Regions from separate parts of the Micromonospora sp. NPDC047134 genome, predicted to be linked through region 2. Evidence: predicted binding sites of a transcription regulator. Region 2 holds the regulator's gene; each other region holds the start of a gene.

Region 1 (3,275 bases), on a different contig from region 2:
AGTCGCCGATGGCGGCGTCGAGGCCGTGGCCCCACTTGCCCTCGGTGACCTTCTGCACCACGACGTACCCGTCGTGCCCGGCGTTCTGCGCGATCCAGCGCAGCGGCTCGACCAGCGCCTTGCGCACGATCGACACGCCGACCTTCTCGTCACCGGTGAAGCCGAGGTCGTCGTCGAGCACCGACAGGATCTGGGCCAGGGCGGCGCCACCACCGGGCACCGTACCCTCCTCGACCGCGGCCTTGGTCGCGGCGATGGCGTCCTCGATGCGGTGCTTGCGCTCCTTCATCTCGACCTCGGTGGCCGCGCCGACCTTGACCACGGCGATGCCGCCGGAGAGCTTGGCCAGCCGCTCGGCCAGCTTCTCCCGGTCCCAGTCGGAGTCCGAAGCCTCGATCTCCTTGCGGATCTGGGCGACCCGGTCGGCGACCTCGCTGGCCTGCCCGCCACCGTCGACGACGGTGGTGTTCTCCTTGTCGACCACGATGCGCCGGGCGGTGCCGAGCACCTCCAGGCCGACCTGGTCGAGCTTGTAGCCCAGCTCGGGGGCGACCAGCTCGGCGCCGGTGAGGATCGCCATGTCCTGGAGCATCGCCTTGCGGCGGTCACCGAAGCCGGGGGCCTTGACCGCGCAGACCTTGAGGGTCTTGCGGATCGAGTTGACCACCAGGGTGGACAGCGCCTGACCCTCGACGTCCTCGGCGATGATCAGCAGCGGCTTGTTGTTCTGGAGGACCTTCTCCAGCAGCGGCAGCAGCTCCTCGATCGCCGAGATCTTCTGCGTGGTGATCAGGATGTACGCGTCCTCCAGGACGGACTCCTGCGCCTCCGCGTCGGTGACGAAGTTCGGCGAGATGAAGCCCTTGTCGAACTGGAGTCCCTCGGTGACCTCCAGCTCGGTGTGCAGGGCGGAGCCCTCCTCGACGGTGATCACACCGTCCCGGCCGACCCGCTCCATCGCCTCGGCGATCAGCTCGCCGATGGTGGCGTCCTGGGCCGAGATCGTCGCGACGTGGGCGACGGACTTCTTGTCGGAGACCTCCACGGCCTTGCCGAGCAGGGCCTCGGAGACCTTGGCCGCGGCGGCGTCGATGCCCCGCTTGAGACCGGCCGGGTTGGCACCCGCGGTCACGTTGCGCAGGCCCTCACGGACCATCGCCTGGGCCAGCACGGTGGCGGTGGTGGTCCCGTCGCCGGCGACGTCGTTGGTCTTGGTCGCCACCTCCTTGACCAGCTGCGCACCGAGGTTCTCGTAGGGGTTGGTGAGCTCGATCTCCTTGGCGATGGTCACACCATCGTTGGTGATCGTCGGCGCACCGAATTTCTTGTCCAGGACGACGTTGCGCCCGCGCGGCCCGAGGGTGACCTTCACCGCGTTGGCGAGCGCGTTGACACCGTGCTCCAGCTGGTGCCGGGCGTCATCCGAGAAGCTCAGGATCTTCGCCATGTATGTCCCTTCGAAGCGACGTTGCCCCGGCCCGGCGAGCCGGTCCGGGGCAACGACACTGATCGGTTGCTTACTTCTCGATGATCGCGAGGACGTCGCGGGCGGAGAGCACCAGGTACTCCTCGCCGGCGTACTTGACCTCGGTGCCGCCGTACTTCGAGTAGAGGACGGTGTCCCCGACCTTGACGTCCATCGGGATCCGGTCGCCGTCGTCGTCGAAACGACCCGGGCCGACAGCGAGGACGGTGCCCTCCTGCGGCTTCTCCTTGGCGGTGTCGGGAATCACGATGCCCGACGCAGTGGTGGTCTCAGCCTCGTTCGCCTGGACCAGGATCCGGTCCTCGAGCGGCTTGATCGCAACCTTGGTCGCGGTAGTCACGGGCATACCCTCCTGGGGTACTGGTTTCGTTACCGGTCGGCATGCCGACCAGCGTCAATCTGCCACATGCCACCGGGCGGGGCCGTCGTCGCGGGTGCCGGTCCGCCTGGCGTTCAACACCCGGACACCAGGCCCGAGTGTTGGCACCCTCAGGGTGAGAGTGCTAATCGCAGGTTATGCCTCGGCTAGCACTCCGTCAAGGAGAGTGCCAACGGCCACCCCTCGTGTCGCCATCTTTTCGCCACCCCCGCCACCTGTTCTCCACTCCTTCGCCAGGGGTTACCGCAACATGCCCGTCCTGTCTTCCGTCCGACCATCCGATTCCCTACGGTGCGGCACGACCACATCACGGAGGGAGACGGCATGGCCGACGTACCGACCCTGGGGTTTCTCCGGGACCAGTTGCGCCGGGCCCGCAAGACCCGCGGGCTCAGCCAGGAGGACCTGAGCAAGTTGATCAATTACGCGCCCTCCTCGATCAGCGCGATCGAGACCGGGCAGAACCAGCTCAGCGCGGACTACCTGGCCCGGTTCGACAAGGTGCTGGAGACCGGTGGCCTCTTCGTCGGGATGCTGGAGCTGATCCGCCTGCACGCCGAGCCGGACTGGTTCCGGCCATGGGGTGAGATCGAACGGGAGGCGGTCTCGCTGCGCTGGTACGACCCGGCCGTGGTGCCGGGCCTGCTCCAGACCGAGGCGTACGCCCGAGCGATGCTGCGGGCCGGGCCGCCGCTGACCGACGAGCAGGTCGAAAAGCGGGTGCTGGCCCGGATGGCCCGACAGGAGGTGCTCGCTCGCGACGAGCCGCCGCAGTTCGTCGCGATCCTGGACGAGCTGGCGCTGCGCCGACAGGTCGGCGACCGGGCGACGATGGTCGAGCAATGTGAGCACCTGCGCACCCTTGCCGACCGGCCATTTGTCCAGGTGCGGATCATTCCGGCCGCGACTCCCTGGTACATCGGATTGAACGGCCCCTTCGTGCTCGCCCGGCTCGCCGACGGCACCGAGGTGGCGCATCTGGACGACCAACTCCGGGGAAACACCGTGGACAGCCCGAACGACCTTGCCAGCCTCGGACGGGGTTGGGAGACTGTGGCCGGTGAGGCGCTGCCGCACCGGCAGTCCGCCCGCCTGATCGAGGAAGTGGCGAAGTCATGGACCTGAGCCGTGCCGCTTGGCGCAAATCCTCCCGCAGCAACAGCAACGGCGGTGCCTGTGTCGAGGTCGCCGACAACCTGCCCGACCTGGTCGCCGTACGCGACAGCAAGGACCCGACCGGCCCGGTGCTCGCCTTCACCCCCACCAGTTGGCGCGCCTTCATCACCTCCCACCACCCCACCCGGCCGCCCAGGACGTGATCGGCCCCGTCCCGGGAGTGTGATCGAGCCGGGCCGGGCCGGTTGGGTGGGGGCGATCGGTGGGTCGGGACAATGGGCGGGTGGATCTGGA
Region 2 (3,275 bases):
GCCCTGATCGTCGAGGACGGCACCCGGCTGGCCGCGCGGATGCGTCGGGGGGAGCTGCCCTACCCGGACGACGACGTCGCCGCGGACCGCTACCTGGCCGCCGAGGCCGCCCTCGAGGCGGCCGGTTTCTCCTGGTACGAGGTGTCCAACTGGGCCCGTACGCCGTCGGCCCGGTGCCGGCACAACCTGCTCTACTGGACCGGCGGCAACTGGTGGGGCCTGGGACCGGGGGCGCACAGCCATGTCGGTGGGGTGCGCTGGTGGAACGTCAAACATCCCACCGCGTACGCCCAACGCCTGGCCGCCGGGCAATCACCTGGCCTGGCCCGGGAGGTGCTGACCCCCGACGAGGCCCGGATGGAGGAGGTCATGCTCCGGCTGCGGCTGGCCGAGGGCCTGCCCCTGGAGGTGCTGGACGACCCCGGTCGGGCGGCTGCGGCGCGGGCGGTGACCGACGGCCTGCTGGCCGCCCCCGACTACGCGGCCGGCCGCGCGGTGCTGACCCTGCGCGGCCGGCTGCTCGCCGACGCCGTGGTGCGTGACCTGCTGCCCTAGCTGCCGATCAGCCCTTAACGAAGGAGTAGCTCATCGGGTAGCGGTAGAGGACACCCTCGTTGGCCTTGACCCCGGCGATGATGCCGAAGATCACCGGGATGATCCAGACCAGCAGCGGGACGAAGAACAGAATGCCGCAGGTGATCGCGGTGAGCACCCAGCTCAGCAGCCCGACGATCGCCCAGGTGAGCTGGAAGTTGAGGGCCGCGACGGCGTGTGCCCGTACGGTCGGGGACTGCTGCCCACGGGTCATGTTCGCGATCAGCGGCGCCACCCAGCCGAGCAGGCCACCACCGATGAACACGCCGAGCGGACCGCCGAAGTGGGCGATGAGAGCCCAGGTCTTGTCCTCGTTGGTGCCGTACCCGCCCCCGGGCGCGCCGTAGCCGCCTCCCGGCGCGTCATAGCCCCCGGTCGGGTAACCGACACCGGGCGGAGGGTAGCCGCCGGGCGGCGGATAACCACCCGGGGGCGGATAGCCGGCCGACGAGGGCTGGTCACCGGGGGGTGGGTAGCCACCGGGCGGGGGATAACCGCCGGGCGGCGGGTAGCCGCCCTGGCCAGACGATCCGGACACCGGGGCGGTGGGATCGTCGCCGTAATCTGGGGGACGAGGTGGTTCGGTCATGGACCTCACCGTAGGTGTCAGCGGCAATGGCGCACCATAGCGACACCGGCGAGTGTCACGTCGCCGATCGGCCCTCGGACAGCTCCACTTCTTGATCATCGCGCTGGCGGGGGGCCTCGACGTAGACTGGCACTCGCTACAGTCGAGTGCCAGGGTGCCTATTCGGCGACGGTGACGCTCGACACTGACCTGCGACAGGAGGTGGGAGATGGGTCTCGACGACCGCAAGCTCGCCGTACTGCGGGCGATTGTCGAGGACTACGTCGCCACCCAGGAGCCGGTCGGCAGCAAGGCGCTGGTCGAGCGGCACCAGCTCGGTGTCTCACCGGCCACCGTCAGAAACGACATGGCCGTGCTGGAGGAGGAGGGCTACATCCGGCAGCCGCACACCAGTGCCGGCCGGGTGCCCACCGACCGCGGCTACCGGCTCTTCGTCGACCGGTTGAGCCGGGTCAAGCCGCTGAGCCCGGCCGAACGCCGGGCGATCGAGCGGTTCCTGGCCGGGGCGGTGGACCTCGACGACGTGGTGCACCGCACCGTGCGGCTGCTGGCTCAACTGACCCGGCAGGTCGCCGTGGTGCAGTACCCCAGCCTGGCCCGCTCCCGGGTGCGCCACCTGGAACTGGTGCCCATCTCGACCACCCGACTGATGCTGGTCGTGATCACCGACACCGGGCGGGTCGAGCAGCGGCTGGTCGAACTGCCCGCCCCGATCGCCGCGGACGACGTGCTGGACCTGCGCCGGACGGTCAACGAGAAGCTGGTCGGCATCCAGCTGTCGGAGACCCCGCCCCTGGTGCAGACCCTCATCGACGAGTGTGGGCCACACCTGCGGCCGGCCATGACCACCCTGTCCACCGTGCTGCTGGAGACACTGGTCGAGCGGCACGAGGAGCGGATCGCGCTGGCCGGCACCGCCAACCTGGCCCGCGGTGGCCTGCTGGACTTCCAAGGTTCGCTGCGGCCGATCCTGGAGGCCCTCGAAGAGGAGGTCGTCCTGCTCAAACTCATCGGTGAGGTTGAGCCGAGCACCCTGCGGGTGCGCATCGGGGACGAGAACAAGATCGACAACCTGCGGGCGGCCTCCGTGGTCAGCACCGGCTACGGACCGGGGGAGACCATCGTCGGGGGAATGGGCGTACTGGGGCCGACCCGGATGGACTACCCCGGGACCATCGCCACGGTGAGGGCCGTGGCACGCTACGTGGGCGAGCTGCTGGCCCAGAACTGATCAGTCAGGGCCGACGGTGGGCTGCCGCCGACCGGCGTAATGCGAGACGAACACGAGGACACGGAACGCAGTGGCCAGGGACTACTACGGCATTCTCGGCGTCAGCCGAGGAGCCTCCGATGACGAGATCAAGCGCGCCTACCGCAAGCTGGCGCGGCAATTCCACCCGGATGTCAATCCGGACCCGGAGGCACAGGAGAAGTTCAAGGACATCAACGCCGCGTACGAGGTTCTCTCGGACGATCGGAAGCGGCAGATCGTCGACCTCGGTGGCGACCCGTTGGCCCCGGGCGGCGGCGGTGCCGGTGGACCGGGCGGGCCCGGTGGCGCCGGTCCCTTCGTCGGCTTCCAGGACATCATGGACGCCTTCTTCGGCGGGGCGACCGGCGCGGGCCGGGGGCCGCGACCGCGTACCCGGCCCGGTGCCGACGCGATCCTGCGGCTGGAACTGGACCTTCAGGAGACCGCCTTCGGGGTGGAGGCACCGATCACGGTGGACACCGCCGTGCTGTGCAGCACCTGCTCCGGTGCGGGTACCGCCGCCGGCACCCACCTGGCCACCTGCGAGGCGTGCGGTGGCCGGGGTGAGGTGCAGTCGGTGCAGCGCACCTTCCTCGGTCAGGTGGTCTCCGCCCGGCCCTGCACGGTCTGCCAGGGTTACGGCACCACCATCCCGCACCCCTGCCCGACCTGTGCCGGTGACGGCCGGGTCCGGACCCGCCGGTCGCTGACGGTGAAGATCCCGGCCGGGGTGGAGGACGGGATGCGGATCCGCCTGGCCCAGCAGGGTGAGGTCGGTCCGGGCGGTGGTACCGCCGGTGACCTCTACGTCGAGATCCACGAGCGGCCCCACGACGTCTT
Region 3 (3,275 bases), on a different contig from region 2:
GACCCGGCGGCGCACGGGTTCGACCCGGCCGACCCCCTGGTCACCCCACCCGGGGTGGGGCTGGGTGCGTGGTTCGCCCGCTGCCTGGGTGCGGTGCGCCGGGGTTGGCAGCTGCTGCTGCCGATCCTCCTGGTGACCCAGGTGCTGCCGGCGGTGGCGCTGTCGGTGCTCGCGCTGGTCTTCGATCCCTCGGCCAGGTGGGATGCCGAACTCACCGCCGACTCCACGGCCCTGCCCGCCAACTTCGGGGTCGACCTGGCCATCTGGCTGTCAGTGCTGCTCGGCGGAAGTCTGATCTTCGGCTTGGTGCAGTGTGTCGGCTGGGCCGCCGGCGCCTGGGTGGTCACCCGACAGGCGGCCGGCGAGCAGGTCACCCTCGGCGGCGCCTTCGGCTATGGCCTGCGTCGGGCGCTCGGCCTCTGGGGCTGGAGCTTGATCTTCACCCTGATCATGACCCTCGGCTTCTGTCTCTGTTTCCTGCCCGGTGTCTACGCGGCCTTCGCGCTGGCCATGGCCGGCCCGGTCTACCTGTTCGAGCGCCGTGACCCGATCGGTCGCTCCCACCGGATGCTGCGTGACCGGCTGGGGCTGCTGCTCGGCCGGGTGGCACTGACCGGCGGGGCGGTGATCGCCCTCGGGATCGTCGTCGGCATGGTGGAGGGGGCGGTACTGACCCCGTTCGGCACCGAGCCCCTCGCCGCCATGGACACCGCCGTCGGTGCGGTTCTGGCGATCGGCGGGGCGGCCCTGTTGGGGCTGCCGGCCTACCTGGCTCAACTGGTCGGGCTGCTGGTCACGTACGCCGAGCAGCGGGCGCACGAGGGGCCGGTGAACAGCGGGCAACTGGCTGCCGAACTCGGCTGAGCCGGGCCATCGTGCTTGCACTCGGCAGGTGAGAGTGCTAAACAAGTCATTGGCACTCGCATGGCGTGAGTGCCAACTGGTCGGGACGGTGGGGCTGCGGTCGCACTCGTGGCATAACTGCGGGTGAGGCACGTGGCCGGTCGTCGCGGGCTATCCGGCCCGGCCGAGGAGACGTCGTCGTCGCCAGGTGGCGACGTCCCAAGGTGCGTACACCAGACGGTTCATCCGGGCCACACACTCGGGTGGCCCGTGAGTGTCCAGGAGGACAACGCCGTATGGCCAAGATGATCGCGTTCGACGAAGAGGCGCGCCGCGGCCTCGAGCGGGGCATGAACCAGCTCGCCGACGCCGTGAAGGTGACCCTCGGCCCCAAGGGCCGCAACGTGGTGCTCGAGAAGAAGTGGGGTGCCCCCACCATCACCAACGATGGTGTGAGCATCGCCAAGGAGATCGAGCTCGAGGACCCGTACGAGAAGATCGGCGCTGAGCTGGTCAAGGAGGTCGCCAAGAAGACCGACGACGTGGCCGGTGACGGCACGACGACGGCGACCGTCCTGGCCCAGGCTCTCGTTCGCGAGGGTCTGCGCAACGTGGCCGCCGGTGCCAACCCGATGGCCCTGAAGCGGGGCATCGAGGCTGCGGTCACGAGCGTCTCGGAGGAGCTGCTCAAGCTCGCCAAGGACGTCGAGACCAAGGAGCAGATCGCCTCCACCGCCTCCATCTCCGCCGGTGACAACACCGTCGGTGAGATCATCGCCGAGGCGATGGACAAGGTCGGCAAGGAAGGCGTCATCACCGTCGAGGAGAGCAACACCTTCGGGCTGGAGCTGGAGCTCACCGAGGGCATGCGCTTCGACAAGGGCTACATCTCGGCCTACTTCATGACCGACCCGGAGCGTATGGAGGCCGTCTTCGACGACCCGTACATCCTGATCGCGAACAGCAAGATCTCCTCGGTCAAGGACCTGCTCCCGATCCTGGAGAAGGTCATGCAGTCGGGCAAGCCGCTGCTGATCATCGCCGAGGACCTGGAGGGCGAGGCCCTGGCCACCCTGGTGGTCAACAAGGTCCGGGGCACCTTCAAGTCGGTCGCCGTCAAGGCGCCGGGCTTCGGTGACCGCCGCAAGGCCATGCTGACCGACATCGCCATCCTCACCGGTGGCCAGGTCATCAGCGAGGAGGTCGGCCTCAAGCTGGACGCCGCCGGTCTCGACATGCTGGGCCGCGCCCGCAAGGTCGTGGTGACCAAGGACGAGACCACCATCGTCGACGGTGCCGGCGACGCCGAGCAGATCCAGGGCCGGGTTAACCAGATCCGGGCCGAGATCGACAAGAGCGACTCCGACTACGACCGGGAGAAGCTGCAGGAGCGGCTGGCCAAGCTGGCCGGCGGTGTTGCGGTGATCAAGGTCGGCGCGGCCACCGAGGTCGAGCTCAAGGAGCGCAAGCACCGCATCGAGGACGCGGTGCGCAACGCCAAGGCCGCCGTCGAGGAGGGCATCGTCCCGGGTGGTGGCGTCGCGCTGGTGCAGGCCGGCAAGACCGCCTTCGACAAGCTGGACCTGGCCGGCGACGAGGCGACCGGTGCGCAGATCGTCAAGATCGCGCTGGACGCCCCGCTGCGGCAGATCGCCGTCAACGCCGGCCTTGAGGGCGGCGTCGTGGTCGAGCGGGTTCGCAACCTCGACGCGGGTCACGGCCTCAACGCCGCGACCGGCGAGTACGTCGACCTGCTGGCCGCCGGCATCATCGACCCGGCCAAGGTGACCCGTTCGGCGCTGCAGAACGCCGCGTCGATCGCCGCGCTGTTCCTCACCACGGAGGCCGTGGTGGCGGACAAGCCGGAGAAGACCCCGGCCGCCCCGGCTGCCCCGGGCGGCGGGGACATGGACTTCTGAGTCCAGCTCCAACGCCGAGAAGGGCGGGCCGCGTCAGCGGTCCGCCCTTCTCGTCATCTCGGCAAGGGGCGTTGGTTACGCCGCTTCTGCGCCCGGTCGTACGGCGGGCGGTGCGGCACCGGCTCGTCCACCAGGATCAGTGGCTCCTCGGGTGGTTCGGCCGTCCCGGTCATCTCCGCCAGTTGCTCGGCGTCGCCGTAGTCCAGCCGGTCGATCGGCAGTGTGCCCGGTAGTTCAACCGGGACCCAGCTGACCGGCGACGCCTCGTGGGCCTGATCGTCGTCCGTGGTCATGGCTGCCTCCTCTATCCGAAACGGTAGGGGGCGTCGATGACCTGGGTGGGTGAACGGTGCTATCAGAGCTTATGCGCGGTTCGCCTGCCATGTCTGATCCGAGGTGCGACGACGCGCAGACCCGCTCATGGTGAGGTGCTGATGCCCACCCGGAAGCTCAACGGATCCTCGCCGGAGGATTTGGTGACCGACTGGATCACTCCGCAGCACAGGGCCACGA

Evidence for each region. The regulator HrcA, encoded in region 2, represses chaperone genes, less so after heat shock. The targets are predictions, from matches to a motif close to GGTTNGCACNCTCNNNNNGAGNGTGCNAACC.
Region 1: a site for HrcA is predicted at 1,965-1,995, ahead of groES (co-chaperone GroES). Genes of this name have one in related genera too.
Region 3: a site for HrcA is predicted at 912-942, ahead of groL (chaperonin GroEL). Genes of this name have one in related genera too.

Annotation. Positions count from the first base shown of each region.
Region 1 covers NZ_JBEYUI010000018.1:129,170-132,444, reverse strand. Annotated here, with positions in the region: gene groL (chaperonin GroEL) at 1-1,447, opposite strand, end outside; gene groES (co-chaperone GroES) at 1,518-1,832, opposite strand; gene ABZ795_RS21370 (helix-turn-helix transcriptional regulator) at 2,190-2,990, shown strand; gene ABZ795_RS21365 (DUF397 domain-containing protein) at 2,981-3,184, shown strand; gene ABZ795_RS21360 (methyltransferase domain-containing protein) at 3,265-3,275, shown strand, end outside.
Region 2 covers NZ_JBEYUI010000019.1:48,102-51,376, forward strand. Annotated here, with positions in the region: gene hemW (radical SAM family heme chaperone HemW) at 1-555, shown strand, start outside; gene ABZ795_RS21590 (DUF4870 domain-containing protein) at 563-1,183, opposite strand; gene hrcA (heat-inducible transcriptional repressor HrcA) at 1,392-2,414, shown strand; gene dnaJ (molecular chaperone DnaJ) at 2,485-3,275, shown strand, end outside.
Region 3 covers NZ_JBEYUI010000008.1:54,326-57,600, forward strand. Annotated here, with positions in the region: gene ABZ795_RS12625 (hypothetical protein) at 55-864, shown strand; gene groL (chaperonin GroEL) at 1,140-2,762, shown strand; gene ABZ795_RS12635 (hypothetical protein) at 2,816-3,055, opposite strand; gene ABZ795_RS12640 (hypothetical protein) at 3,181-3,275, opposite strand, start outside.